One region of the Acuticoccus sp. I52.16.1 genome, then DNA from elsewhere that is predicted to be linked to it. Evidence: predicted binding sites of a transcription regulator. Region 1 holds the regulator's gene; the other holds the start of a gene.
The links. The regulator HrcA, encoded in region 1, represses chaperone genes, less so after heat shock. The targets are predictions, from matches to a motif close to GTTAGCACTCNCNNNNNGNGAGTGCTAAC.
Positions count from the first base shown of each region.

Region 2: the regulator HrcA is predicted to act here: its motif matches at 8,324-8,352, upstream of groES (co-chaperone GroES).

Region 1 is NZ_CP094828.1:2,252,107-2,266,459, forward strand. Features, by position in the region: gene MRB58_RS10170 ([protein-PII] uridylyltransferase) at 1-761, opposite strand, end outside; gene hemW (radical SAM family heme chaperone HemW) at 758-1,942, opposite strand; gene rdgB (RdgB/HAM1 family non-canonical purine NTP pyrophosphatase) at 2,190-2,843, opposite strand; gene rph (ribonuclease PH) at 2,854-3,567, opposite strand; gene hrcA (heat-inducible transcriptional repressor HrcA) at 3,651-4,712, shown strand; gene MRB58_RS10195 (hypothetical protein) at 4,884-5,192, shown strand; gene MRB58_RS10200 (formyltransferase family protein) at 5,312-5,989, opposite strand; gene MRB58_RS10205 (pyridoxal phosphate-dependent aminotransferase) at 6,173-7,375, shown strand; gene MRB58_RS10210 (DUF992 domain-containing protein) at 7,419-7,916, shown strand; gene MRB58_RS10215 (nucleoside hydrolase) at 8,041-8,952, shown strand; gene MRB58_RS10220 (alpha/beta hydrolase) at 9,268-10,167, shown strand; gene MRB58_RS10225 (AraC family transcriptional regulator) at 10,253-11,350, opposite strand; gene MRB58_RS10230 (alpha/beta fold hydrolase) at 11,401-12,426, shown strand; gene MRB58_RS10235 (response regulator transcription factor) at 12,567-13,001, opposite strand; gene MRB58_RS10240 (response regulator transcription factor) at 13,019-13,651, opposite strand; gene MRB58_RS10245 (ATP-binding protein) at 13,651-14,353, opposite strand, start outside.
Region 2 is NZ_CP094828.1:1,127,663-1,142,015, reverse strand. Features, by position in the region: gene secY (preprotein translocase subunit SecY) at 1-440, shown strand, start outside; gene MRB58_RS05115 (adenylate kinase) at 437-1,039, shown strand; gene rpsM (30S ribosomal protein S13) at 1,674-2,042, shown strand; gene rpsK (30S ribosomal protein S11) at 2,093-2,482, shown strand; gene MRB58_RS05100 (DNA-directed RNA polymerase subunit alpha) at 2,615-3,640, shown strand; gene rplQ (50S ribosomal protein L17) at 3,762-4,172, shown strand; gene MRB58_RS05090 (hypothetical protein) at 4,253-5,005, opposite strand; gene MRB58_RS05085 (class I SAM-dependent methyltransferase) at 5,093-5,881, opposite strand; gene groL (chaperonin GroEL) at 6,278-7,924, opposite strand; gene groES (co-chaperone GroES) at 7,961-8,266, opposite strand; gene MRB58_RS05070 (response regulator) at 8,585-9,010, opposite strand; gene MRB58_RS05065 (sensor histidine kinase) at 9,007-10,524, opposite strand; gene MRB58_RS05060 (DMT family transporter) at 10,730-11,671, shown strand; gene MRB58_RS05055 (IS630 family transposase) at 11,806-12,888, shown strand; gene MRB58_RS05050 (MBL fold metallo-hydrolase) at 12,898-13,734, opposite strand; gene MRB58_RS05045 (response regulator transcription factor) at 14,000-14,353, opposite strand, start outside.

The sequences.
Region 1 (14,353 bases):
CGCACGCGGTAGAAGTACTTGGCGATCCAGAACAGGGTTTGCAGGTCCCTGAGGCCGCCCTTGCCTTCCTTGACGTTGGGCTCGACGAGATAGCGCGTCTGGCCCTGGCGGCGGTGGCGCTCGTCCCGCTCGTCGAGCTTGGCGGCGATGAACTTCTTGCCGGTGCCGCGCACGACCGCCTGGTCGAAGCGCTGGTAGAGCTGCTCGGCGAGCTGCTCGTCGCCGATGATGAGGCGGCACTCCAGCAGTGCGGTGCGGATCGTGACGTCGGTCCGGGCGAGCTTGACGCACTCGTCGATCGAGCGGGCGGCGTGGCCGACCTTCAGGCCCAGATCCCACATCATGTAGAGGATCGTCTCGACCATGGACTCGGTCCACGGCGTCGGCCGGTAGGGATAGAGGAAGAGGAGGTCGATGTCCGAGCCCGGCGCCAGCAGGCCGCGGCCGTAGCCGCCGGTGGCGATGACGGCGAGCTTTTCCGCGACCGAGGGGTTGGCGGTCGGATAGAGGTGCTCGGCGGCGAAGATGTAGAACGCCTGGATGATCGCGTCCTGCCCGCCGGCCAGCACCTTGGCCGCTTTGGTGCCGGACTTGGTGGTCTCCAGCGCGTCGGAGCAGGCCTTCAGCGCGGTGGCGCGCGCCTCCTTCAGGCGGGCGAGCAGCGCCGGACGCGCCTTGGTGTAGCTCTCGTCGTGGGCGAGGAAGAGGGCTTCCAGCTCGGCGGCGAGGGCCTCCGGCGTCGGAGTGGCGGCGGCGATCATGCGGCGAGCTCCCGCACCACGGCGTTGGTGAGGAGCCGCGCGGTGTCCGGCACGCGGATGCGGCGCCCGTCGCGGGCGAGGAAGCCGCTGGCGGCGAGCGTGGCGACGCGGTCCTCGTCCAGCGGGGCGCCGGCGCGGCGGGCGTAGGCGTCGAGGTCGAGCCCCTCGGAGAGCCGCAGCGCCATCAGGAGGTATTCGTCGCCCTGCGCGGCGGCGTCCAGCGGCTCGCGAGCCTCCAGCCCGTGCCCGTCCGCCTCGACGGCGGCGAGCCACGTCTCGGGCAGCTTGTGGGTGGAGGTCGCGGTGCGCACGCCCGCCGCGTCGATCCGGCCGTGCGCGCCCGGGCCGATGCCGACGTACGTGCCGCCCCGCCAGTAGACGAGGTTGTGCTTCGCCTCGCCGCCGGGGCGGGCGTGGTTGGACACCTCGTAGCGGGCGAAGCCGGCGGCGCCGGTCAGCTCGGCCGTCAGCTCGTAGAGGTCGGCGGCGGCGTCGTCCTCCGGAACGACGAGCTTGCCCGTCTCGGCGAGGTCGAAGAAGCGCGTGCCGGGCTCGATGGTGAGCTGGTAGAGCGAGAGGTGGTCGCCCGCGAGGTCGAGCATCTGCGACAGCTCGGCGGCCCAGTCGGCGGTTGTCTGGCCGGGGCGGGCGTAGATGAGGTCGGCCGAGACGTGCGGGAAGATCCGCCGCGCCAGAGCCAGCGCGGTGCGCGCGGTGGCCGCGTCGTGCAGGCGGCCCAGCTTGGCGAGCTCGGCGTCGGCGAGCGACTGTACCCCCAGCGACACGCGGTTGACGCCGGCCGCGCGGTACCCCTCGAACCGCGCCTGCTCGACGGAGGTGGGGTTGGCCTCCAGCGTGATCTCGGCATCCGCCGGGAGGCCGAGCGTGGCGTCGATAGCAGTGAGGATGGCGTCGACGGTGGCCGGCTCCATCAGCGACGGGGTGCCCCCGCCGAAGAACACCGAGAGGGGACGGCGCGCGTCGGTCCACGCGGCGAGCGTCGCCAGCTCGCGGGCCATGGCGGCGGCATAGCGGCGTTGGTCCACGGGCGCGTGCCGGACGTGGCTGTTGAAGTCGCAATAGGGGCACTTCGCCTGGCAGAACGGCCAATGCACGTAGACCGCGAACCCGCCATCATCGCGCACCGGATACTCGACTTGTGCGACGCTCAAAGTGGACATGGTCCCTCCTACGGCGAGTCGTGGCTCGAAAAGAAGCACGCTGCGCTGTACCGAGGCCCCCTCGGGCTTCGGTTGTGGGCCAGTGTGACTGGAACGCCGCTCTTCTTCCCCTCGGTCGTCTCGCAGTGGCCGGACCGCCTCCCCTCGGGGCTGCGGCACGGCCTTTGCCGTACGGCGGGATCGTACCACAAACCGCAGGGCCTCAGGGGATCGCCCCCGCCGGGACCGGACGTCGCGCCCGGCCGCGTCAGGTGGCGTTCGCCACTCCGAGCCGATCCTTGAACATGGCGACGGCGCGGGCGCGATGCGAGAGGGGCGTGGGGCCGCCATGCTTTTCGGCGCTGTCCATCTCGCCGAAGGTGCGGCCGTCGCCATCGTCTGGCACGAAGAGCGGGTCGTAGCCGAAGCCGCCCGTGCCGCGCGGTGCGCCGGCTATCACGCCCTCGCAGCGCCCCTCGATGAGGGTCGTCGCACGGCTGGGGAGAGAGAGGGCGAGGCAGGCGACGAACGCGCCGCGCCGCTGGTCGGGCGCGGTGGCTCCGGCGGCGGCGAGGCCGTCCAGAACCCGCTGCATGGCATGGGCGAAGTCCTTGTCCGGGCCCGCCCAGCGCGCCGAGTAGATGCCCGGATCGCCGCCCAGCGCGTCGACCGTCAGCCCGGAATCGTCGGCGAGCGCCGGGAGGCCCGTCGCCGCGGTGGCCGCCTCGGCCTTCAGCGCGGCGTTGGCGGCGAAGGTGGTGCCGGTCTCCTCGGGCTCCGGCAGCCCCAGCGCGCCGGCCGAGACCACCGTGATGCCGAGCGGCGCGAGCAGCGTGTCGAACTCGGCGATCTTGCCCTTGTTGTGCGTCGCCAGCACCAGCTTGTCGCCGATCGCGGCGCGCAGGTCCGCGCCCCCGCTCATGCCGCCGCGCTCACGAGATGGTCAGCTTCTGCAGGTCGACCAGCCGGGCGATGCCGCCCTGGGCGAGGTCCATCAGCGCCGTCAGCTCCTCGCGCGAGAAGGGAGCGCCTTCGGCCGTCCCCTGCACCTCGACGATACCGCCCGAGCCGGTCATGACGAAGTTGGCGTCGGTGTGGGCGGTGGAGTCCTCGGGATAGTCGAGATCGAGCACCGGGGTGCCTTCGACGATGCCGCAGGAGATCGCCGCGACGTGGTCCGTCAGCGGGTTGGCGGTGATCATCCCGGCCGACATCATGTACGTCACGCAGTCCGACAGGGCGACCCAGGCGCCGGTGATCGCGGCGGTCCGGGTGCCGCCGTCGGCCTGGATGACGTCGCAGTCGACCGAGATCTGCCGTTCGCCGAGCGCCGCCCGGTCGACCACCGCGCGCAGCGAGCGGCCGATCAGGCGCTGGATCTCCTGCGTGCGGCCCGACTGCTTGCCAGCGGACGCCTCACGCCGCATCCTCTCCTTGGTGGCGCGGGGGAGCATCCCATATTCGGCAGTGACCCAACCCTCGCCGCCGCCCCGAAGCCACGGCGGGACACGCTCTTCCAGCGATGCGGTACACAGGACGTGAGTGTCGCCGAACTTCACGAGGCACGAGCCCTCGGCATGCCGCGAGACGGCGCGTTCCATGGAAATGGCGCGCATCTCGTCGCTCCGGCGGCCATCGTGTCGCATATCAATTCCCTCGTCTCATCCGGCGGCGAGGGTTGGCATATTCAGACGCACCGCGATAGTCCCGTGGAAGGAGCACACGCGCGATGAACCTGATGGATGTGACTGGAGACGCCCTCGAGCTCGACGAGCGCTCGCGCGACATCTTCCGTCAGATCGTCGAGGCCTATCTCAGCACCGGCGAGCCGATCGGCTCGCGCTCGATCTCGCGGACCTTGCCCAACAAGCTGTCGCCGGCATCGGTGCGCAACGTGATGAGCGACCTGGAGCACCTCGGCCTCATCTTCGCGCCGCACACCTCGGCCGGCCGCCTGCCGACCGACCGGGGCCTGCGCTTCTTCGTCGACGCGCTCTTGTCGGTGGGCGAGTTGTCGGACGAGGAGCGCACCGGGATCGAGGCGGTGGCGGACGGGACCGACGCGGTCGACTCCGCGCTGACCCGCGCCTCGCAGGTGTTGTCCGGCATGTCGAGCGGGGCGGGCGTCGTGCTGACGGCGACGCACGATCTGCGCCTCAAGCACATTGAGTTCGTGGCGCTCGACCCGGGCAAGGCTCTCGTCGTCCTGGTATCGGACGACGGCTCGGTCGAGAATCGGATCGTCGATCTGCCGGCGGGGCTGCCGCCGTCTGCGTTGCAGGAGGCGTCGAACTATCTCAACGCCCACATCCGCGGCGCGACGGTGAGCGAGGCGCGCGCCATCATCTCACGCCGGGCCGAGGAGGAACGCGCCCAGCTCGACGCGCTGACCGAGAAGCTGATCGAGCAGGGCATCGCCTCCTGGTCGGACGCCAGCGCCAAGGACACTGGGTCGTTGATCGTCCACGGCCGGGCCAACCTCCTGCAGAACCTCGGCGTGCGCGAGGACATCGACCGTGTGCGCCAGCTGCTCGACGATCTGGAGACCAAACGGGAGCTGATGCAGCTCCTCTCGCTGACCGAAGGGGGCGAGGGGGTGCGCATTTTCATCGGTTCCGAGAACAAGCTGTTTTCGCTCTCGGGCTCGTCGCTGATCATGTCGCCCTACCGGGACCCGCAGCACCGCACCATCGGAGTCCTTGGAATCATTGGGCCAACGCGGTTGAACTACGCCAAGATCATCCCCGCGGTCGACTATACCGCCCAGGTGGTTTCGCGATTAATCAAATGACGAGCAACCCATGGGCAGGCTTGCGAGTTTATTCGCAATGTTGCGCCATCTGGGTTATGGGTATTGCGTGTCAGTATGGCGTCGGAGGCCCGGCGGGGCATCGCGCTAGGTATGCGCCGGTGGGCGGCCATGAACGGAAAGCAGGCGGATGAGCCGCCGGAGGACGGAACGATGAGAACCATTCTGGCAGCGATTCTGCTCTTGGGAGCCGTGGGCACGGCATCGGCCCAGACGTCGATCACGGTCCGTCCTTATGGGGACGGTGCCGGTGGCACCGGCGCCTACGACGGCCCCTATCGCAATCTGCCGGGTGTGGCGATGTTCCGCGGCCGGGCGGTCCCCGTCACGCCCAGGTTTGCCGACGGCGGCGTCAAGGTCCCGTCGTATCAGAAGATCGAGAACGAGCAGAACTACTCGCAGTCCACGCTCCCGATCCTCGACGGCTGGCACGCCACCCTGTCCGACGGCTGGGCGTTCTAAGCACCCACGCCCGAAGGTCCCCATCGTGACGACGCACGATGCGCTGGCGCCTCGCGGTGCCGGCGCTCTTGCGCCGTCCCGCCGAGCAGCGGAATTCTCGCCATGCCTCGCGCCCGCGCCTACCCGCGCGCCGCCTTGCGCGTGACGCGGGTACCGTTGGGCAACGTGCCGATGAGGTCGAGTTCCGGACGGTTCGCCGGCGGACGCTCCCACGACGGCTCCCACGTCGCATAAAGCTCGTTCTGCGGCTCGCGGCGGATGACGCCGGCGGCGATGTCCTTCACCGCCCGCTCCAGCAGGGTCACGCCCAGCGGAAACAGCTTTTCGCGCCAGAGGCTCTCGACCGTCTCGCCCGGCGCGACGAAGACGTAGTCCTGCGCGGCGACGTCGCCCCCGTCCATCCGCTCCGACAGCCAGTAGACCGTGCCGCCGGCGATCGGGTCCTTCATGTGGATCGTCCAGCGCACCGCGTCGCGGCCGCGGTGGCGCGGCAGCAGCGACGGGTGGTAGCCGATGGCGCCGAACGTCGTCGCCATGCGCGTGCGCCGGCCCACGAAATCGTGGCTGTGCGCGGCCAGGATCAGGTCGGTGCCGTGGGGGACGGTCTCGGCGCGCAGGGTGCCGGGGAGGATCCATGGCACGCCGGCGCGATCGGCTGCGGCGCGCAAGCGGTCTTCGCGCACGCCGTCCTCGCGCAGTGCGGGCGCCGACACCGCGCAAACGGTGCAGCCCAGCCGCTGCAGCATGGCGAACACAGCGGCGCCGAACGCCTTCTGTCCGGTCAGGAGGACGTTCATCCGCCCCTTTCTCTCCTCGAGTCGCGTCCGGCTTAGCACCGGCGCGCCATGTGTGGCACCCTCCCGTGCCACCCAAAATGGCAGACCTGCAATCTAGGTGAAACGGAACGTGTTCCATCGGCCCTTGCGGGTGCACACATATGCGCCGATAACGGCCGCATAAATCGACCGACGGAATAGATCATGGCCTTCCTGTCCGACACGCTGGCGCGCGTCAAACCTTCCCCCACGATCGCGGTGACCCAGAAGGCCGCCGAGCTGAAACGCGCCGGCCAGGACGTGATCGGCCTCGGTGCCGGCGAGCCCGACTTCGATACCCCGGAGAACGTGAAGGAAGCGGCGATCAAGGCGATCCGCGAGGGGAAGACGAAGTATACCGCCGTCGACGGCATTCCCGAGCTGAAGGACGCGATCGTCGACAAGTTCGCGCGCGAGAACAACCTCGCCTACACGCCGGCGGAGATCTCGGTCGGCACCGGCGGCAAGCAGGTGCTCTACAACGCGCTGATGGCAACGCTGAACCCGGGCGACGAGGTCGTCATCCCGGCGCCCTACTGGGTGAGCTACCCGGACATGGTGCTGCTCGGAGGCGGTGTCCCCGTCGCTGCCGAGGCGTCCGCGGCGACGAACTTCAAGCTGCAGCCGGCCGAGCTGGAGGCGAAGATCACGCCCAAGACCAAGTGGCTGATCCTCAACTCGCCGTCCAATCCCTCCGGCGCGGCCTACACGCGCGAGGAGCTGAAGGCGCTCACCGACGTCCTGATGAAGCACCCGCACGTGTGGGTGATGACGGACGACATGTACGAGCACCTCGTCTACGACGACTTCACCTTCCACTCGGTCGCCGAGGTCGAGCCGGGGCTGAAGGAGCGCACGCTCACCGTCAACGGCGTGTCCAAGGCGTACGCGATGACGGGCTGGCGCATCGGCTACGCCGGCGGCCCCACGCAGCTCATCAAGGCGATGGCGAAGATCCAGTCGCAGTCGACGTCGAACCCGTCGTCGATCTCGCAGTGGGCCGCGGTCGAGGCGCTGAACGGCACGCAGCAGCACATCGCCGACAACAACGTGATCTTCAAGGACCGCCGCGACCTCGTCGTGTCGATGCTGAACCAGGCGAACGGCATCAAGTGCGCGACGCCGGAGGGGGCGTTCTACGTCTACCCGTCGTGCGCGGGTTTGATCGGCCGCAAGGCGCCGTCGGGCACCGTCATCAACGATGACGAAACATTCGTAACGGAACTCCTAACGAGTGAAGGCGTTGCGGTTGTTCAGGGATCCGCGTTCGGCCTCGCGCCGCATTTTCGCATTTCCTATGCCACTGCGACGGACGCGCTGGAGGAAGCCTGCCGTCGTATCCAAAGGTTCTGCGGCAATCTCAGCTGAGGCTGCCCCGCGTTTCTCGGTCGTCTGAACGGAGAACTACACCATGCGGAAATACCTTGTTGCCGTCCTCGCTGTCCTCGGTGTGGCGACATCCGCGCCAGCGGCGAAGGCGGACTTCGGCGTGCGCGTCGGCATCCTGACGTGCGATGTCGCCGGTGGCGCCGGTCTGATCGTCGGCTCGCGCAAACCGCTGGCGTGCTATTTCAATGCGCTCGGTTCGGCGGACGAGGCCTACGAGGGGGCGATCACCAAGATCGGCCTGGACGCCGGCATCACCACCGGTTCCAAGATCGCCTGGGCGGTGTTCGCGCCGACGACGCAGCTCTCGCCCGGCGCGCTCGAAGGCCGCTATTATGGTGTCTCCGCGGAAGCGACCTGGGCGCTGGGCCTGGGGGCGAACATCCTGATCGGCGGGTTCGACCGGTCGATCAACCTGCAGCCGCTCTCGGTGCAGGGGCAGGCGGGCGCCAACATCGCCGGCGGTATCGGCTACATGCGGCTGAAGAGCCCGCCGCCGGTCGAGGTCTATTACAAGAAGTAGACCGCGACGCCGGGCGCCGGCAACGCACCTCATTCATCGCGGGCGGGGCACGGCAACCGTGTCTCCGCCCGTTTTTTCTTGTGCGCCGCACCGCCGCGCGGGCGCCCCGTGATGCCGAAATGCGATGACCGCCACCACCCTCATCATCGACTGCGACCCCGGTGTGGACGACGCCATCGCGCTGGTCCTGGCGCTGGCCTCGCCGGAGCTGGACCTCGCCGCCGTCACCACCATCGCCGGCAATCGCCCGCTCGACATCGTCACCGCCAACGCCTGCGGGTTGATGGCTTTGGCGGGGCGGGCCGACGTGCCGGTCCATGCCGGCTGCCGGCGCGGCCTGTTGCCGCGCGAGGTGCGCTGGTCCTACGCGCACGGCGACGACGGGCTCGGCGGTGTGCCGCTGCCGGCCGCCCGTCCGGCTCCGGCCGCGGGGCATGCGGCGGACGCTCTGGTCGAGCGCATCATGGCCGCACCGCCGCAGAGCGTCGTACTGGCTGCGATCGGGCCGCTGACCAACGTGGCGCTCGCCTTCGCCAAGGCACCGGAGCTGCCGGCACGGCTGAAACGGCTGGTGGTGATGGGCGGGGCAGTGGGCGTCCCCGGTAACATCACGCCGATGGCCGAATTCAACGTCATGCACGACCCGGTGGCGGCGCACATCGTCCTGTCGAGCGGCGCGGGGGTCGACCTCTTCGGCCTCAACCTGACGCGACAAGTGCGGGTCGATGCCGCCTTCTGGACCGAGATCGAGCGTGCGGGGACGCCGTGCTGCCGCGCCGTCGCGTCGATGCTCGCCGCCTATGCCGCGCGCGACCCGGCGATCCACGACGCTTGCACGATCGCCTACCTGCTTGCCCCGCATCTCTTCACCGCGCGCCCGATGCGCATCGCGGTCGACTACCGGCCGGGCCCCACCGAGGGTGCCACGCTGATCGACCCGGCGGCGGACGCCGCGGCGCCACGCGTCGACGTGGTCGAGACGGTCGACGTCCCGGCGGTCCTGCGGCTCGTCGCGGATCGGCTGACGACGCTTTAGGAGCGCGGCGAGCGCGGACGAGGGCCGCCTGGTCGCAAGGGCCTATCGGCGCTAGTTATCAATCCGCAGGTTGTCGGAGCGACGATTCCGAATACCTGGTGCAGTGACTTGGGCTGAGCGCCGGCCAGCCGTTCGGCGCCGCGCCTCGGCCCGCCCGACTTGCAAGGTCACGGTATGGATGAGCCCCTTCCCGGCAGCGATGCCCGATCCCGTCGGCCACGCTGGATCGCAGCGTGCGCCGCCATTGCGATGACGACGGCGACCGCCGCGGCGCAGACCGCCCCGGTGCCTGCCGAAGCAACCCAACGACGGGACGTGGCGGCCCCGCTCGCGACGGACGACACGATCGGCGTCCTGCTGGACCACCCGTCGCTCGAAGGATTCGCGCAATATACCCTGCCCTGGTACGGGCGGGACTATGATCGCGATCTTGCCCTCGACCGGATCGGCTCGCTGCTGCCCTACCACAGCGCCGTCGACCCGGACGCGGTGGTGGCCGGCCTCAACCGGCTGATCGAAAACGCCGAGCGGGGCGTTCCCGTGTTCCGCCCGATCTACTCGCCGGCCGAGCAGCGGGTGGACCCGGCGCTGGCGGCGGCCGGCCTCTTCTTCTTCCCCGGCGAGCCGGGCGCGCCGTTCGCCGTCATCGCGCCGGGAGGCGGGTTCGCCTATGTCGGCTCGGTGCATGAAGGCTTTCCGCTCGCGCTGGAGGTCAACGCGCGCGGCCACAACGCCTTCGTCGTCACCTATCGCACCGGTCAGGGACGGCGGGTCGCCACCGAGGATATGGCCCGCGCGATCGATCTCGTCCTGACAGAGGCCGGCACCCTCGGCGTCGGCCCCCAGGGATACTCCGTGTGGGGGAGTTCCGCCGGGGCCCGGATGGCGGCCTATATCGGCTCGCACGGAACGCAGGCCTTCGGCGGAGGCGAGCATCCCAAGCCCGCGGCCGTGGTGATGGCCTATACCGCCCACTCCGACATCGGCTCCGAGGAGCCCCCCACCTTCGTGATCGTCGGCGACCGGGACGGGATCGCCCCGCCCGCGTCGATGGAGCGCCGCATCGCGGACCTCGAGGCGCTGGGCACCGAGGTCGACTACCGTCGCATCGCCGGCATGGGGCACGGCTTCGGCGCGGGGACCGGAACGCCCGCGGGGGGCTGGGTCGACGAGGCGGTGACGTTCTGGGAGACACAGCGCCGCCGCGCGCAATAGCGGCGCCGGCTCGCGCCCCGGCTGTCGACGATCCGGCTCGGCGCCCGCCCCGCCGAAGGGGCGATGCGTCGCCGGATGGGCGGGATCACTTCGGCGGTTCGCCCTTGCGGAAGGCTCCGGGCGTGACACCGTAGACGCGCTGGAACTCCCGGTAGAAGTTCGAGCGGGTGAGAAACCCCGATGCGGCCAGCACCGTCTCCACGCTCGCCTCGCTCTCGGTGAGAAGCCGGGCGGCATGTGCCAACCGGAAGCCGTTCACATATTGCGACACGTTCATCTGCCGACGCTCGTTGATGGCGGCGGAGAGGGTTCTGGCGGGAAGCCGGAGCCGCTTTGCGAGCCGTTCGAGCGACAGGTCAGGCTCCAGATAGAGTTCAGTCTGCGTCAGAAGCGCGTGCGCGGCGGCCTCGATCTGGGCGCCATCGACCGCCGTCACCGGTCGTGACGCCGGCGACGGCCGCGGCGGTAGACGCGGCAGGCCGGCAAGGAGCGCCACGAGCACGGCGATGAGCGCGAGCGAGCCGTACGAGATGAGCTGGATCGAACGCTGCGGCTGACCTTGCAGGAAGCCGAGCGCGATCGCCGTGTCCAGCACCGATAGCGCGACGAGGAGAAGCGCGGCCCAGAGGATCCAGCGAGAAATGCGACGGGAGAGATCGAGCCGCGCGCGCACGAGGCGATCGGGGCCGCCGCGCCATATTGCGAGCAGAGCCACGGCATAGCCGAGGTAGCTCGCCAAGATCCCCGCGTCGAGCGCGGCGATGACCCGGGGCACCAGCTCCACCCCGACCGCGATGGCGACCGCCGCGCCGAGGTGGAGGGCCGTCTGGCGCCGAAGCCGGGCCGGCGTGACCGCGAGAGAGAGACAGGCGAGGTAGAGAAGCGGGCCGGCGAACAGCGGCAAAACGCGTTGCAGCGGAATGAAGGCGTCGACGCCATAGCCGAACCGCAGCGCCACCAGCGAGGCCTCGAGCGCGAAGACGCCGAAGAGCGCCGCCAGCAAGCGCGAGGTCGCCGCGACGCCGAGATCCAGACGTGCCAGCAGACCGGCGAGCACCGCGCAGAGCGCCGCCGAGATCAGCGGCAGAGGCAGCGCGATGAGGGAATTCGCCGTCATGCTCCGGGCCGGATCTGTCCTGAAACGCGATCGAGGACAGGAACGACCGGACCGGCCGGTCCCCAACCTCGCGCCGCTCTGATAGCGCAGCCGAGGATCCTACCCAAGAGACGGTCATGACGCGTGTGCTTCTCACTGCCATCTTCCTGCTCACCGCCTCCGCCGCCGCCGGAGCGACAGAGGCCGGTCTCGCCCCGCTCACGATTCCGGGCGCGGCCGGGGCGAGGCCGCTGGAAGGAGTCCTGCTGTATCCCACGGCTGCCCCCGATGCGCCGCGCGAGGCCCTCGGCAACGCGGTCTTCGTGGGCGTTCGGGTGATCGAAGGCGCTGCGCCGAGCGGAGGGCCGTTTCCGCTTCTCATCCTGTCGCACGGGATGTACGGCAACATGCGCAATCAGGCGTGGCTGGCGGCGGCGCTCGCCAGACGAGGCTTCGTGGTCGCCGCGATCGACCATCCGGGCACCTCGAGCTTCAACCGCGATCCGGACGCGGCGCGTGCGCTTTGGGAACGCCAGCGCGACATCTCCCGCGTCATCGACCATCTGCTCGCCCAGCCCGACCTCGCGATCGATCCGGGGCGCATCTATATGGCCGGGCATTCGCTGGGCGGGTTCACCGCGCTCCTCCTGGCGGGAGCGCGCTACGATGCCGGACGCGTCGACGCGCTGTGCGACACCGATCCGCAGGATCTCATCTGCCGCATCATGCGAGGCTGGCATGTGGCCGAAACGGCAGAGGATCGCGCCGCCATAGAACGCGACCTCTCCGACCCGCGCATCTCGGCGTTCGCGGTGTTCGACCTCGGTGGGACGCAGAGTTTTTCGCCCGAGAGCCTCGCCGACGTGGATCGGCCGATGCTCGTCGTCGGTGCGCCGCGCGACATCGAAGGGACCGGGCTCGACCTCGACGTCGAGTCTCGGGCGCTCGTTGCCGGATTGCCGAGCGAGCGTGTGACCTACATGGAGCCCGCCACGCTCGCCCACTTCGATTTTCTGGGCGAATGCACCCCGACCGGCTCGGCGCTCCTGCGCGCGGAGGAACCGGCCGACGCGTTCATCTGTATCGAGGGGGGCGAGGAGCGCCGCGCCGATCATGCGCGCATCGTCGAGGCGGTCGCGGCGTTCTTCGGTGACGGCCTATAGACCCATGGCGCGATGAAGCCGTCGTGTCCCGGCCGCCACCGTCTCGACGACGGCGAGCGCGCGCCGGGCGCTCCGTTCAGTCTCCCGCCGAGGCGATCGGCGGCGCGGCGTCCTCCTCCCCGCGATTGTCCTCGCCGCGGTCAACGTTCGCCGAGCGCGGCCTCGAGGCAACCGATGATCGCGGTTTCCTGCACGGGCTTCTCCAGGACGCACAGGGCGCCGCCGCGGATGGCCCGCCGTCGCACGGTGTCGTCGCCGTAGGAGGTGACGAAGATGATCGGCGGCGCCGTCCTCGCCTCGACCAGATGCGTCTGCAGGTCGAGGCCGTTCATTCCCGGCATCTGGACATCGAGGATCATGCATCGCACGCCGGACCGATCGGGTGAGGCGAGATAGTCGTCGGCGGACCCGAACTTCAAGGCGCGATAGCCGAGCGATCCGACGAGATCTTCCAGGGCGTCACGCATGGAAGGATCGTCGTCGACGATGGCAACGAGAGGGGGAACTGACACCAATTCAAAGCTTTCGATCGTGGAGTGTATCGGGATGTGGCGGGAGCCCCATCCATGAACCATTGATATGTTCGTATATTCTATGGTCCCGGCGCGGCGCCGTCCCACGTTTTGACGACTTCGACCTTGCGGACGAGTTCTGCGACGGACGCTGCTCCCATCTTTTGCATGACGTTGCGGCGATGGATCTTCACGGTGATCTCGGCGATCCCCAGCTCGTAGGCGATCTGCTTGTTCATGAGCCCGCGCCAGACGCAGTCCATCACCTCCCGCTCCCGCCGCGTGAGCGAGGCGGCGAGCCGCAAGACCTCGTCGGCCGCGCCATGGCTGAGGCGCGCCTCGGCATCCTTGCGGAGGGCTTCGTTGACGGCGTCGATGAACTCCTGATTGCGGAACGGCTTGGTGAGGAAATCGACCGCACCGCCTTTCATCGCTCTGATGCCCATCGGGATGTCGCCGAACCCGGTGATGAAGACGATCGGCACGGCGCTTCCCATGTGGTGCAGCCGGTCCTGAAGCTCGAGGCCGCTCTGGCCGGGCAGGCGCACGTCGAGGACCAGGCAATTCGCGCCGTCGAGCCCGGCCTCGAAGAGGGCGTCGACGCTTGCATGGGTTTGCACCTCCATGCCGACCGAGCGCACGAGATCGGCGATCGCCTCTCGCATTCCCGGATCATCGTCCACGACGACGACCAGCGGCCGGGCCCCGGGCATCACGCGTCACCGCCATGCGCCGGCAGGGTGAAGCTGAAGGTCGCCCCCGCCGTCTCGTTGTTGCGCACGACGAGCGTGCCGCCGAAGGACTCGATCGTGGCACGGCAGATCTGGAGTCCCATACCCATTCCCCCAGGCTTGGTGGTGAAGAACGCGTCGAACAGGCGGCCGATGTGCTCCGGGTCGATGCCGGACCCACGGTCCTCGATCTCGACGGTGAGGCCCTTGTCGTCGCCTGTGACGTCCACCGTCACGACGCGCTCTGCGGGCGGTGTATCGCGCATCGCCTGCACCGCGTTGACCACCAGGTTGACGACGACCTGTTGCAGCTCGATCCGGTCCGCTTCCACGGGCGGCAGGCCGGGCGCGACCCGCACCTCCGCCCGCGTCCGGTTCACCTTCAGCTCCCGCTCGACGAGGGCGACGGCGGAGTGCACGGCCTCGTCGAGGTCGACCGGCGTGACGACGCGGCGCCCCTTGACGAGCTGCTCGCGCGTGCGGCGCAGAATCCCGCTCGCCCGCTCGGCGTTGCCCGCCACCCGCGCGAGGGCACGCTTGGCGGAGCCGAGGTCCGGCGGGTCGCGTTCCAGCCAGCGCGCCGCGGTCTGCGCATCCATCATCACTGCGCCGATCGGCTGGTTCAGTTCGTGCGCGATCGAGGCGGAGAGGGCGCCGAGCGTCGCGGCGCGGTTGGCGCGCGCC
Region 2 (14,353 bases), 1.1 Mb from region 1:
AAGGCACCGGCATCATGGGCACGATCCAGACGCTGTTCGGCCACGGTCGCCCGCTGTACATGATCACGTACGCGTCGCTGATCGTGTTCTTCGCCTTCTTCTACACCGCGATCGTGTTCAATCCGGCCGACACTGCGGACAACCTGAAGAAGCACGGCGGCTATATCCCGGGCATCCGTCCCGGCGAGCGCACCGCCCAGTACATCGATTATGTGCTCACCCGCATCACGGTGCTGGGCGCGCTCTATCTGATCATCATCTGTCTGTTGCCTGAGTTCCTCATTTCGGCCACGGCTGTCCCGTTCTACTTCGGGGGGACCTCGCTGCTGATCGTCGTCTCGGTGACCATGGACACGGTAGCGCAGGTGCAGGGACACCTGCTGGCCCACCAGTACGAGGGCCTCGTGAAGAAGGCCAAGCTCAAGGGGAATCGCCGATGAGGCTTATCTTGCTCGGACCGCCAGGCGCGGGGAAGGGGACCCAGGCGAAGCGGCTGATGGCCGCCCATGGCATCCCCCAACTGTCGACGGGCGACATGCTGCGTGCGGCCGTGAAGGCGGAGACCGAGATCGGGCTCAAGGCCAAGGACATCATGGCGCGCGGCGACCTGGTGCCGGATGCGGTCGTGGTCGGCATCATCGAAGAGCGGATCGAAGAGCCCGACTGCGCCAACGGCTTCATTCTGGACGGCTTCCCGCGCACGGTTGCGCAGGCGGAGGCGCTGGAGAAGGTGCTGCATCACCACAAGATGGACCTCGACGCGGTGCTCCAACTCGAGGTGGACGAGAACGCGCTCGCCGCCCGCGTGGAGCAGCGCGTCGCCGAGAGCGGCGACGCGGTCCGCGAGGACGATACGGTCGAGGCGCTGAAGAAGCGCCTGACCGTCTATCGCGAACAGACCGCCCCGCTGGTCGACCACTACCGCGAGGTCGGCAATCTGGTGACGATCGACGGGATGCAGTCGATCGACGAGGTGACCCAGTCGATCCAGGACGCGCTGTCCTCCGGGCAGGGCAGCCGAATCAGGGCCGCGGGATAAACAAAAAAAGGTTGACGCGGGGCTTGCACCGCGCTACCCACCGCGCCTAACTGGAGGAGTCGCGGTGCATAGCGCCCGCGCGATCTGGTATGGGCCAAAACCCGACAGCGTCAGGGCTGGGCACGCCGTTGTCTGCGGCGGCGTCAGCCCGTTCGTCGTTAGCGCATCGGCGCATGGTCGGCGACGTCGCGACGCGGGTGTGGGGCCGGGATCCGCGGTGGTGCGCCGGCGCCGGGCTGTGGCCTTGGAGGCGACGGGCGCCACACCGCCGCGCGCGGGGTGCGTATCTTACGTATCGTGCGTCGGAGTTGTCCGAGGGTTAACCGCCGTGTGCGGCGCCTGACGCTCCACAGCCGGCTTCGGGCGGCGCTTTAGACCATCCGGCTTCGGCCGGCACGTGATGATTTCCGGCTTCGGCCGGCACGAACGACCAGCCGGGAGACCGGCGTTGCGAGGCAGGCCGGTTCGCCGGTCGGGAAGGGCCGGAGCCACCGGTCATCGCAATCGCCCGGTTCGTGGCTGAAGACTGGGGGTTCGGCTCGCCGTCCCCGCCCATCCGCCGGGCAACCGGCACGACAATTCGACCGGCTCGGCCGGTTCTACTCGATGGCCGGTCGCACCGGCAGGAGGCAAAGTGGCTCGTATCGCTGGCGTCAACATTCCGACGAACAAGCGCGTCGTCATCGCGCTGCAGTACATTCACGGCATTGGCCCCTCGATGGCCAAGGAGATCACCGAGAAGGTCTCCATCGCGCCCGAGCGCCGCGTGAATGAGCTGTCGGACGCCGAAGTCCTGATGGTTCGCGAGGTCATCGACCGCGACTACATCGTCGAAGGTGACCTGCGTCGCGAGACCGCGATGAACATCAAGCGGCTGATGGACCTCGGCTGCTATCGCGGCCTGCGTCATCGCCGCGGTCTGCCGGTTCGCGGCCAGCGCACGCACACCAACGCGCGCACCCGCAAGGGCCCCGCGAAGCCCATCGCCGGCAAGAAGAAGTAATCTCGGCCGCTAGCATTTCGGCCCAAGGGCCACACACTCAGAGGGACTGAATGGCGAAGGAAGCCACGCGCGTTCGGCGCAGGGAGCGTAAGAATATCACGTCGGGCATCGCCCATGTGAACGCCTCCTTCAACAACACGAAGATCACCATCACCGACGCGCAGGGCAACGCCATTTCGTGGTCCTCGTCGGGCGCGATGGGGTTCAAGGGCTCGCGCAAGTCGACCCCGTACGCCGCCCAGGTCGCGGCCGAGGATGCCGCCAAGAAGGCGTCCGAGCACGGCATGCGCACGCTCGAGGTCGAGGTGACGGGGCCGGGTTCGGGCCGCGAGTCGGCGCTGCGTGCGCTGCAGGCCGCCGGGTTCACCATCACATCCATCCGCGACGTGACGCCGATCCCGCACAACGGCTGCCGTCCGCCGAAGCGTCGTCGCGTCTAACGAACATTTCCAGCGCGCCCGTACGGGGCGCGCTCTCGGCTGCGCGGCCATCCGGGCTCGCGCGCCCTGGCCCGCGGGCCAGCCCCCGCGGGCGCTCCGGGCGACGCCCCACGAGATCGAAAGGCATTTGACGTGACGACCAACCAGAAGAACTGGCAGGAGCTGATCCGCCCGAACAAGCTCGAGGTCACGCCCGGCTACGATCCGAAGCGCATCGGCACGGTCGTTGCCGAGCCTCTGGAGCGCGGCTTCGGCCTGACGCTCGGGAACGCCTTGCGCCGGGTGCTTCTGTCCTCGCTGCAGGGTGCGGCTGTGACCTCGGTCCAGATCGACGGTGTCCTGCACGAGTTCTCGAGCATGAACGGCGTGCGTGAGGATGTGACCGACATCATCCTCAACATCAAGGAAATCGCGGTGCGCATGTCGGGCGAAGGCCCGAAGCGCATGGTGCTGCGCAAGCAGGGCCCCGGCGCGGTGACCGCCGGCGACATCCAGACCGTGGGCGACGTGTCGATCCTCAACCCCGACCACGTGCTGTGCACGCTGGACGAGGGCGCGGACATCCGCATGGAGTTCTCGGTCAACACCGGCAAGGGCTACGTGCCTGCCGACCGCAACCGGCCCGAGGACGCCGCCATCGGCCTGATCCCGGTCGATTCGCTGTACTCGCCGGTCAAGCGCGTTTCGTACCGCGTCGAGAACACCCGCGAGGGTCAGGTGCTCGACTACGACAAGCTGTCGATGCAGGTCGAGACCGACGGTTCGCTGAGCCCCGAGGACGCCGTGGCCTACGCTGCGCGCATCCTGCAGGACCAGCTGTCGATCTTCGTGAACTTCGAAGAGCCGACCAAGCCGGAAGTCGCCGACGAGGTGCCCGAGCTCGCCTTCAACCCGGCGCTGCTCAAGAAGGTCGACGAACTGGAGCTTTCGGTCCGTTCGGCCAACTGCCTCAAGAACGACAACATCGTCTACATCGGCGACCTCATCCAGAAGTCCGAGGCGGAGATGCTCCGCACGCCGAACTTCGGCCGCAAGTCGCTGAACGAGATCAAGGAAGTGCTCGCCCAGATGGGTCTGCACCTCGGAATGGAAGTGCCCAACTGGCCGCCCGACAACATCGAGGAGCTGGCCAAGCGGTACGAGGACCATCACTATTGATGCTTCCAGCGGCCGGGGCTCATCCTCCGGCCGTATCTCCCGACCCTTTCCGCTGAGCGGGTCGGCACACTAGCGCGAACGCCGGAAGCGCCCGGCACCCACACAGGATCGGAGAATCGCCATGCGCCACAAGAAGCAGGGCCGTCGTCTCAATCGCACCTCGAGCCACCGTATGGCGATGATGGCCAACCAGGCCGCCTCGCTCATCGAGCACGAGCAGATCGTCACCACGCTGCCGAAGGCGAAGGAGCTTCGCCCCTACATCGAGAAGCTGGTGACGCTGGGCAAGCGCGGCGACCTCCACGCCCGGCGCCAGGCGATCTCCAAGTGCCGCAGCGAAGAGGCCGTGAAGAAGCTCTTCGCGACCATCGGCCCGCGCTACAAGGACCGCAACGGCGGTTATACGCGCATCCTCAAGGCCGGCTTCCGCTATGGCGACAACGCGCCGATCGCCGTCATCGAGTTCGTCGATCGCGACCTGGATGCCAAGGGTGCCGCGGACGCCGCGCGCCTGGAGGCCGAGGAGGCGTAAGCCGCCCTCCCGCCACATACGGCAATGCACTGACACCGGTCGCGGGCTCCGCGGCCGGTGTTTTCGTTTGCGCGGCGCGCTCAACCGGCCTGGAAGAGGCGGCCGAGCCGGGTGTGCGGTGTCGACGGGCGGAGGCGGCTCCGGGGCAGCACGTCCTGGATGCGCCGGTCCTCGTGGGCGAGGCGGTGGTCGGTGGTCTCGGCCAGCATGCGCATCTCGAGGTAACGCTTGAGGCGCAGCCGGGCGCCGCGCGAGCGGATCTGCGTGGTGTCGATCCGGCGCGGGACGACGAGCCAGGTGTCGCCGTCGTTGTAGAGGCCGAAGGTCCGCACCGAGGCCGAGATCAGCGCGTTCCCGGCGGTCGAGGCGACGGCGACGATGTCGAACGCGCCGAAGTTCGCCGGGTCGACGGGAGCGTCCAGCCGTCCGGAGGCGCAGGCTGCACGGTCGAGCATAGAGCGGAAGCTGCCGATGTCCATGTACTCGCCCGCCCGCAGCGGTCCCTGGTAGGTCCCGGATTTGGGCGGGGCGTCGGACGCGTCGTCGCTGTCGCTGGAGGTGCGGTCGGTGATCGTGGCGACGTACTGGTCGTGGTCGTGCATCACCAGCGAGATGTCCGACACGTAGACCGGCTCCATGCCGAGGTTGGCGATGAAGCAGCGCCCGTCGAGCGTGTTGCTGGCGCCGAGGTTGATGAGCACCTGCGAGCGCCGCTGATGGACGACCTGCCGTAGGAAGATCTGCAGGTAGGCGATCCACACGACGGCCGACAGCAGTGAGACGAAGACCTGGACGATCGGCGCGACGGTGGTGAGGGTGGCGAGGTCGAACATGGCGGGCGGGCCTCGGTTCTTGCGGGGGGCGCTCGTGGTGGAAACGCCGTCCCGCCGGGTCGGTTCGGGCCCGCCCGGGCGCAGCCGCTATCCCGGCGCGCGCGCCTCGAGGACGTTCAGCGTCGCCGGCACGGCGACCGCACCGTCCGCGGCGTAGGGCACGAACGCCTCTGCGACGGTGGCTTCGATGGCGGCGAGGTCGTCCGGGCCGCCGTCGTACTGGCGCATGATCGCGGAGGCCGGGCCGAGCGCACAGGCCGCCGCCGCGGCGTCGCGCGGCGTACCGGGCGTGACGAGGGGGATCGTTTCGGCGCGCCCCCGCACCGCGGTCAGGCCGGCGGCTGTGAGAATGGCGACCGGGTCGTCCAGCGTCTCGAAGGCGAACGGGCCGGGCTCGCGGGGGGCGGCGCGCTCGGACGGGCCGAGGCGTGCGATCGCCGCGTCGCGCGGCACGTGGAACCACGGGTTGCCGGCGAAGTCGCCCCAGGCGGCGAAGGCGAGGCGTCCACCCGGGCGCATCGCGCGGGCGATGTTGGCGAAGGCCGCCACCGGGTCGGCGAAGAACATGACACCGAAGCGGGACGAGACCACGTCGAATTGCGCCGGCGGGAAGGGGTAGGTCTGCGCGTCGGCGACGACGATCTCGGCGTTGGTGAGGCCCGCCGCGGCCAGCGCGTCGCGGCCGGCCCGGGCGAGCCCGTCGGAAATGTCGACGCCGAGGACGCGGCCGCCGGGGGCGACGCGCGCGGCGAGCTGGCGAGTCGTCTCACTGGCCGCACCGCCGATGTCGAGCGCGTCCTCGCCGGGGGCGGGGGCGAGGATCTCCAGGAGGCGCAGGGTGATCCCGTGATAGAGGCGGTCGAGTGTCGGCTGCATGTCACGCCATCGCAGCAGGGCCGGGCCTCCATTCCAAAACGCGCGCTGGCCGGCGTTCGGATCGTCCGTGGCGGGGCCGGTCATCGTCTCACCTTTTCCCGTGGGGCCGCGGCGGTGCTGCGCCGGGGGCACCGCCAGCCGGGGCGGCCCGGCATCATATCGCAGCCGCGCTCGCGGGTCAGGTGCGCGCCGATACAGGGTCGCGGCGACGCCGACCAGCTGGCCGAGCGGGGTGCTCCAGCCGTCGGAGAAGCCCATTTCCTCGTGCTTGTCGCGGGGCGCGCGGTCGGCATGCCTGGCGATGGTCGAGCCCGCGTCGCGCCGCCGCCGAGTGCGCATAAAAAAAGGGCCGCGCGAGGCGCGGCCCTTTCTGTCCGTGAGGACGGTGGCGCGGGCTTAGAAGCCCATGCCGCCCATGCCGCCCATGTCGCCACCGGCCGGCATCGCCGGGCCGGAGTCCTTCTTGGGGGCCTCGGCGACCATCGCCTCGGTCGTGACGAGCAGCGACGCGATCGACGCGGCGTCCTGGAGAGCGTGACGCACGACCTTCTTCGGGTCGATGATCCCGCGCTCGATCATGTTGCCGTACTCTTCGTTCTGCGCGTCGAAGCCGAAGTCGATGTTGTCGTTCTCGAGGATCTTGCCGACCACGACGGAGCCTTCGACACCGGCGTTCTCGGAGATCTGACGCACCGGAGCCTCGAGGGCGCGCAGCACGATCTTGATGCCGGCCGCGACGTCCGGGTTGTCGGAGGAGAGCTTGGCGACGGCGGTCTTGGCGCGCAGCAGGGCGACACCACCACCCGGAACGATGCCTTCCTCGACGGCCGCACGGGTCGCGTTGAGGGCGTCGTCGACGCGGTCCTTCTTCTCCTTCACCTCGACCTCGGTGGCACCACCGACGCGGATGACGGCCACACCACCGGCGAGCTTCGCGAGGCGCTCCTGGAGCTTCTCACGGTCGTAGTCGGAGGTGGTCTCTTCGATCTGCTGCTTGATCTGCGCGACGCGGCCCTTGATGTCCTCGGCGTCACCGGCGCCGTCGACGATCGTGGTCTCGTCCTTGTTGATCGACACCTTCTTGGCGCGGCCCAGCATCTCGATCGAGACGGACTCGAGCTTGATGCCGAGGTCCTCGGAGACGACCTGGCCGTTCGTCAGGATGGCGATATCCTGCAGCATGGCCTTGCGACGGTCACCGAAGCCCGGCGCCTTCACGGCCGCGACCTTCAGGCCACCGCGGAGCTTGTTGACGACGAGCGTGGCCAGAGCCTCACCCTCGACGTCCTCGGCGATGATGAGGAGCGGGCGGCCGGACTGCACGACGGCCTCGAGGATCGGAAGCATCGCCTGGAGGTTGGAGAGCTTCTTCTCGAAGATGAGGATGTAGGGATCCTCGAGCTCGGTCGTCATCTTCTCGGCGTTCGTCACGAAGTACGGCGAGATGTAGCCGCGATCGAACTGCATGCCCTCGACGACTTCGAGCTCGGTCTCGAGCGACTTGGCCTCTTCGACGGTGATGACACCCTCGTTGCCGACCTTCTGCATCGCCTCGGCGATCATCGCGCCGACTTCCTTGTCGCCGTTGGCGGAGATGGTGCCGACCTGGGCGACTTCGTCGGAGGTGTTGATGGTGCGGGCGCGGGCGTCGAGGTCCTTGATGGCCGCGACGACGGCCATGTCGATGCCGCGCTTCAGATCCATCGGGTTCATGCCGGCGGCCACGGACTTGGCGCCTTCACGGACGATCGACTGGGCCAGAACGGTCGCGGTGGTGGTGCCGTCGCCGGCGAGGTCGTTGGTCTTGGAGGCGACCTCACGCACCATCTGCGCGCCCATGTTCTCGAACCGGTCTTCCAGCTCGATCTCTTTGGCGACGGTCACGCCGTCCTTCGTGATGCGCGGGGCACCGAAGGACTTCTCGATGACGACGTTGCGACCCTTCGGGCCGAGCGTCACCTTGACGGCATTGGCGAGGATGTCGACGCCGCGGAGCATCTTGTCGCGCGCGTCGGTCGAAAACTTAACTTCCTTAGCAGCCATGTGGGGCTCCCTTAAATCTGTTCGAGGCGCGGTGAGTTAGGCGGAGACGGCGACGCCTTCGACGACGCCCATGATGTCGCTCTCCTTCATGATGAGGAGGTCCTCACCGTCGAGCTTCACCTCGGTGCCGGACCACTTGCCGAACAGGACGCGGTCGCCAGCCTTCACGTCGAGCGGCTGGACGGAGCCGTTCTCGTCGCGGGCGCCGGGGCCGACGGCGATGACTTCGCCTTCCTGCGGCTTCTCTTTGGCGGTATCGGGGATGATGATCCCGCCCTTGGTCTTGGTGTCGGACTCGATGCGGCGCACGACGACGCGGTCGTGCAGCGGACGGAAGTTCATATCTGTCCTCATGACAAAAAGGGGCGTTGGTGCCCGGTCTCTGAGTGTCTTGCCGCTGTTGGCACTCCCCTGAGGTGAGTGCCAAGCGCTGGCCGGGAGATATGATGGGTGCGTCCGAGTGTCAACGCGCGAATGTGACGAGCGTCACACTTTTTGCGTCCTTCAGATGGGGGCGGGGGTGGGGCGGATCAATCGCGCGGCGGCATTCCATCCATTGCGCCGGGCCGGTCCGATCGCTCGTGACCGGGTGATGATGTGAAAGCCCGGCGAATAGTGTGCGATGGCACGGGCCGGTGCGGCCGATCGCGCGGAGCGGGGTCAGCCGGTGCCGGCGGCGGGGCCGGAGATCATGCGGGTCATCGCGTGACGCAACGCCGCATCGTCGGACGGTTTGGAGAAGACCTCGGCGCAGCCGTAGTAGTCCATCAAATCTTCCTTCAGCCCGTGCCCGGTGTGGAAGATGATCGGGACGTCGCGCGCCTGCAGAATATCGGCGACCGGGAAGACGTCGCCGCCGATGATCGCGACGTCGAGCAGGGCGAGGTCCAGGAGTTCGGTCCTCGCGGCCTCGATCGCCTCGTCCAGCCGGGCGATCGGGCCGACGACGTCGAGGCCCATGTCGATCTCGAGCATCATTTTCAGCGTCAGTGCGATGAGAGCCTCGTCCTCCACCAATAGGACGCGCTGGCGTCGGGTCGCCATCGGCCGCAGCAGGCGGGTGGATTCGCAGGGTTCTGCAATCATGGGACGTGGCTCCTGGCAGACGTCGGTTGGAGGGTGGGGGCACGCGCTGCGGCGCCGACCTGCACGCCGGCCTCGAAGGTGAGGGTGAGCCGGACGCCGGCCCGCCCCTCGCTGCGTGACAGGACCGCCCCCATCTGGGCGGTCGACATCTCGATCAGCTCGGAGCCGAAGCCCCGGCGCGTCGCTTCGGTGCCGCTGGGGCGGAACGAGGGCGAGATTTCCTCCCACGTCAGCCGAATCAGCTCGGCGCCGTCACCGTGGACGCGCTCCCAGCGCACGCTCACCCGCCCCTCCAGCGAGGACCAGGCACCGTGCTTCAGCGCGTTGGTGGCCAATTCGTTGAGGATGAGGCCCATGGGTGTGATCCGGCTCTGCGGCAGCCATTGGCTCGGCCCGTCGAGTTCCAGTGCGGCGCGGCTGGCGGGGTAGGGGGCCAGCACCGCCTCGAGCACCTCGCCCAACGGCGCGCCGTCCTCCATCTCGTAGCCGAGGCTGACGACGTGCGCGGCGGCGAGCGCGGCGATGCGCTGGTCCAGCTCGCGCACCAGCGCCGGCACGTGATCCTGGCCGAGGGACGAGAGCTTCACCAGCGCGCGGATCACGGCGAAGAGGTTCTTCACCCGGTGGTTCAATTCGCGGGTCATGACGCGCTGCCGCTCGCGCAGCTCCACCTTGGCCGTCACGTCCCGGTCCACCTGCAGGACGAGCGTGTCGCCTCCGCTGATCGCCATGCGTTGCAGGGTGGTCGAGGTGTAGACGGTGCGGCCCGATCTGGCGTGCCACTCGGCCTCGCCGGTCCACGATCGCCCGCGTTCGATCGTCGCCAGGATCTCCGGCCATTCACTGGAGAATCGAGCCCACATGCGCTCATGGGCGATCTCGCCCTGCATCTCCTCGGCGGTGAAGCCGAACATCGCTTCCGCGCCGCGGTTCCAGCGTCGCACCCCGCGGCGCATGCACCACACGGAGATCGCGTCCTGCGACAGCTCCAGAACCTCGGACATCTTGTCGGACAGGACGTCCTCGCGCATGTCGCCCAGCACGTCGAAGGTGCCGGACATGCGGCGTGGCGCACCGTCTTCGAACAGCGCGACGCCGCGTGAGCGCACCCGCAGCGTCGCTCCGTCGGCGGTTCGGCAACGCAGGACCTGGTCGTAGGGGGTGGCGGGGTTGGCGAGGTGGGCGGCGATCTTCTCCTCGAACGCGGCGAGGTCCTCCTCGAAGACCAGCGCGCGCCAGTGCGCCATCAGCGGCGGCCGGGTGGACGGGGCGAATCCCAGCGCACGCCAGAAGCCCGGGCTGATGTAGCAGTTGTCCGGCTCGAGCAGGTCCCAGAACCACAGGCCGTCGGTCAGCACCCCCTCGCGCAGCATACGCCCGTAGAGGCCGCTGCGCCGTGCCACCTCGAACTCGTGCTCCAGGTAGGTTTCGCCCAGATCGGCCGGGAGCGCGGGGCAGTTGACGCCGCACCGGCTGGTGGGGAAGCAGTAGTTGAATGTACTGACATCGACCATGGACACACTCGCTCTGGCATCGACTGTCATAGGCGTGCCGTCTTGCATCCAGCTGCGTTGGATTTTCCGCACATTTCTCGCGAAAATTGTAAAATCGGCCGGGTGCCGCGCCTGTGACGGTGCATCGCCCCACGCGGGTCCGCCGCGGGGCCGGTAGGTGCGATGCGGTGGAGACCGCGCCGGCCGCGTACTCTAGAGGAGAAGGATGAGTTCCTCGTCCGCCTCCCTCGCCTCCGCCCGACACCACCCCGCCGGCATCTTCGCCATCATCGCGGGGGCGGGGTTGTTCGGCACCACGGCCTACTTCGGCCGGGTGCTGCCGGAATTCGGCATGGCCGCACCCGCCGTCACCTTCTTCCGCTTCGCGCTCACCGCGCTGGTGCTGGCGCCGTTCCTGGTCGTGCGCGGGCCGCGGCGGACGGCGACGCTGTGGGGGATCGCCGGCGGAGCCACCATCGCGCTCGGGTGGATCGGCTACGTCGTGGCGCTGCGGAGCCTGCCGGTCGCCGAGGTGGCGGTCCTCTTCATGACCTACCCGTTGTTCGCCATCGCCTTCGCCGCGCTCCTGTTCGGCGAGCGGCCGGGGACGCGCGGGGCGCTCGCGGCGGTCCTCATCGTCGCCGCGGCGCTGGTGGGCACGCCCATCGTTTCGTTCGGGGGGGCGGCGACGGCGATTCTCTTCGGCCTCACGACGCCGGCGGCTTACGGCTTCCTGCTCAACGTGATCGCCCATCGGCTCGGCGCGCTACCGCCCCTGGCGGCCACCGGTTCGGTCTCGCTGGGGGCGGTGCTGGGAGTGGCGCCGCTGCTCGTCCAGCTGCCGCCGGCCGAGATCCTGCCGCTCGAGCCGGCCGCGCTCGTCACCATCGCCGTCATGGCGATCGCCAGCGCGCTGCTGCCGCAACTCCTCTACGTGACGTTCGCGCCGCGGCTCGGCGCGGTGTCGACCGCGATCGCCGGCAGTGCGGAATTGCCCACCATGTTCCTGATCGGCTGGCTGGCGTTCGGCGAGCCGTTGACGCTGGCCCACGGGGCTGCCGCCTGCCTGATCATGACCGCGATCGCGATCACCCCGCAGCGCCCGCCCGCGACCCGCATGCACGCCCCCCTCGGCGAAGCGCCGGAGGACGCGGGCCCCGACCGCTGACGCACAGACGGTCTGCGGCCCGGACCCTCACTTGCCCAGATCATCACTCGCGCCCGGACACGCTAGTGGATTGACCCATTCAAAAGGGTCCGTTTTGGGATTCCGTTGAGGGTAAGCCCGTGCGAATGAGAGAGATGCGAACAGGCATCTCCTTCACGGTCTCGGGGACCGAGCGAACGCGGCTCGAAGCCATCGTTTCGGGCCGGAACACCCCGCAAAAGCATATGTGGCGGGCGCGCATCGTGCTGCTGACGGCCGACGGGCACGGCACCCACGCGATCATGGCGGCGACCTGCAAGAGCAAGACCAGCGTCTGGCGATGGCAGGAGCGGTTCGCCGCGGACGGCGTCGAGGGGCTGCTCTGGGACAAGTCCCGGCCGCCGGGCAAGGCGCCGGTCGCGCCCGACAAAGTGGCCGAGGTGGTGCGGTTGACCCATGAGCCGCCGCCCCACGAGGCGACCCACTGGACGGCACGGGCCATGGCGAAGGCTGTCGGGCTTGGCGTCGTCACGGTGCAGCGGATCTGGGCCGCGCATGGCCTCGCCCCGCACCGCTGGCGCACCTTCAAGCTCTCCCGCGACCCCGCCTTCGTGGAGAAGCTGCGTGATGTCGTGGGGCTTTACGTGGCGCCGCCGGCCCACGCCGTGGTGCTGTCGATCGACGAGAAGAGCCCGATCCAGGCGCTCGACCGCACCCAGCCCGGCCTTCCGCTGAAGAGGGGCCGCGGCGCCACCATGACCCACGACTACAAACGCAACGGCACCACGACGCTGTTCGCCGCGCTCAATGTCCTGACCGGCGAGGTCTTCGGGAAAAACATGTCGCGCCACCGCCATCAGGAGTTCATCAGGTTCCTGAACGCGCTGGAACGCGACATCCCGCCGGGCCGGATCGTCCATGTCGTCCTCGACAACGTGTCCTCGCACAAGACGCCCGAGGTCAGGCGATGGCTCGCCCGCCATCCCCGCTGGACCTTCCACTTCACCCCGACATCGAGTTCCTGGCTCAATGCCGTCGAGGGCTTCTTCGCCAAACTCACCCGCCGACGACTGAAGTACGGCGTCTTCACCGGCGTCGTCGACCTGCAGGCCGCCATCAACCGCTTCATCGCCCAACACAACGACACCGAGGCTAAGCCCTTCGTCTGGCGCGCCGATCCCGATGCCATTATCGCCGCACGCAAACGCGGGTTCCAAGCGTTTGAGTCAATCCACTAGGGCCGGGCGTCACTCGCCGAAGGTGCGCGGCAAGACGACGAACGTCGGCCGCTCCGGCAGCGAGTTGAGCGAGACGCGCAGCACCGGGTCCGACGGCATGGCGATGGTCAGCCCGTCGGCACGGGTGCGGTTGATGAAGTCGGCCAGCGTATAGGCGCCGAACCAATGCATCGGGATGGCGATCGACGCGCGCAGCCGCGACACGACCTCCATCATCGCCCGCTGGTCCATCGTGTAGGAGCCGTCGACCGGCACGAACACCACGTCGAGCCGGCCGATCTCGGCGACCTGCGCATCCGAGAGCGGTTGGTGCAGGTGGCCGAGGTGGCCGATGCAAAGGCCCTGGATCTCGTAGATGAAGATGGAGTTGCCGTCGGCCTCGACGCCCAGATAGTTGCGGATGTCGGAGGTGACGTTGCGCACCAGCACCTCGCCGACCTGGAGCATATGTTGCGCCGGTTGCCCGTCTTCGCCCCATCCCTTCAAAACGTGCGGGATCGCGGGATCGGGGAAGTTCGTAAAATGGCTGGTGTGGGCGTGGTTCATCGTGACGACGTCCGGCGTCGGACCGGCGCCGGCGCTTCCGGCATAGTCGGTGGCGATGGTGGTCCCGTCGGGCGCGGTGATGCGAAAGGTCGAGTGGCCGATGTAGCGGATCTCGACGGTGTAATCGCGCTGCGGCGTCTCGTTGGCGACGCGGATGATGCGCGCGTTCGGGAAGGCGTCGGCGATGGCGTGGCAGTTGGAGAACTGCGCGGACGCGGGTGCCGCGGCGAGGACGGTGCCGGCGAGAGCGGCGAGCCCGGTACAGGCGGCGACGATCGAACGAAGAGTGACAGGTGCCATGCGCGCCTCCCTCGGTGTCCGCGGTACGGTCGCGCAGTCGCACGACATGCAAGTATAGTACCGGGTGAGGCGGCGATGTCGCGCGCAATAGCACGTGATGATTGGGGCCGAATGTCTCAGCCCGCACGCGAGCGCCACCCGCGCGCTTCGCGGGGAGGGGCGCCCGCCCCGGGCCCGGAGGTCATCCCAGGCGGGGCGTCGTCGAGGCGTCGGCCGGCGCGGCCTGGCGGCAGGGGGTGCCGGGGCCGAGGCGTGGCCGCCGGCGTCAGACCGGGCGCGGGCCGTTGCGGTTGACGCCCCGGTCGAGGCTCGGGTTCGAGGCGACGAGGGACAGCACCGGGCTCCCTTCGACCGTCTCGCGCGGCACCGGCCGCTCGATCTCGCAAGCCGCCCGGTCGCCGATGAAGGCGTAGCCGGCGAAGCGCTTGGCGTCGATCACGTCGTAGCCCAGGCGCAGACGCAGCTTCTTGCGCAGCTTGGAGATGTGCCCCTCGATCACGGTCTCGTCGACGTTCTCGTTGAAGAGGCCGTAGATGGCATTGAAGAGCTGGGTCTTGGTGATGCGCCGGCGCCGGTTCTTGACCAGATATTCCAGGATCTGGCGCTCGCGCCGCGGCAA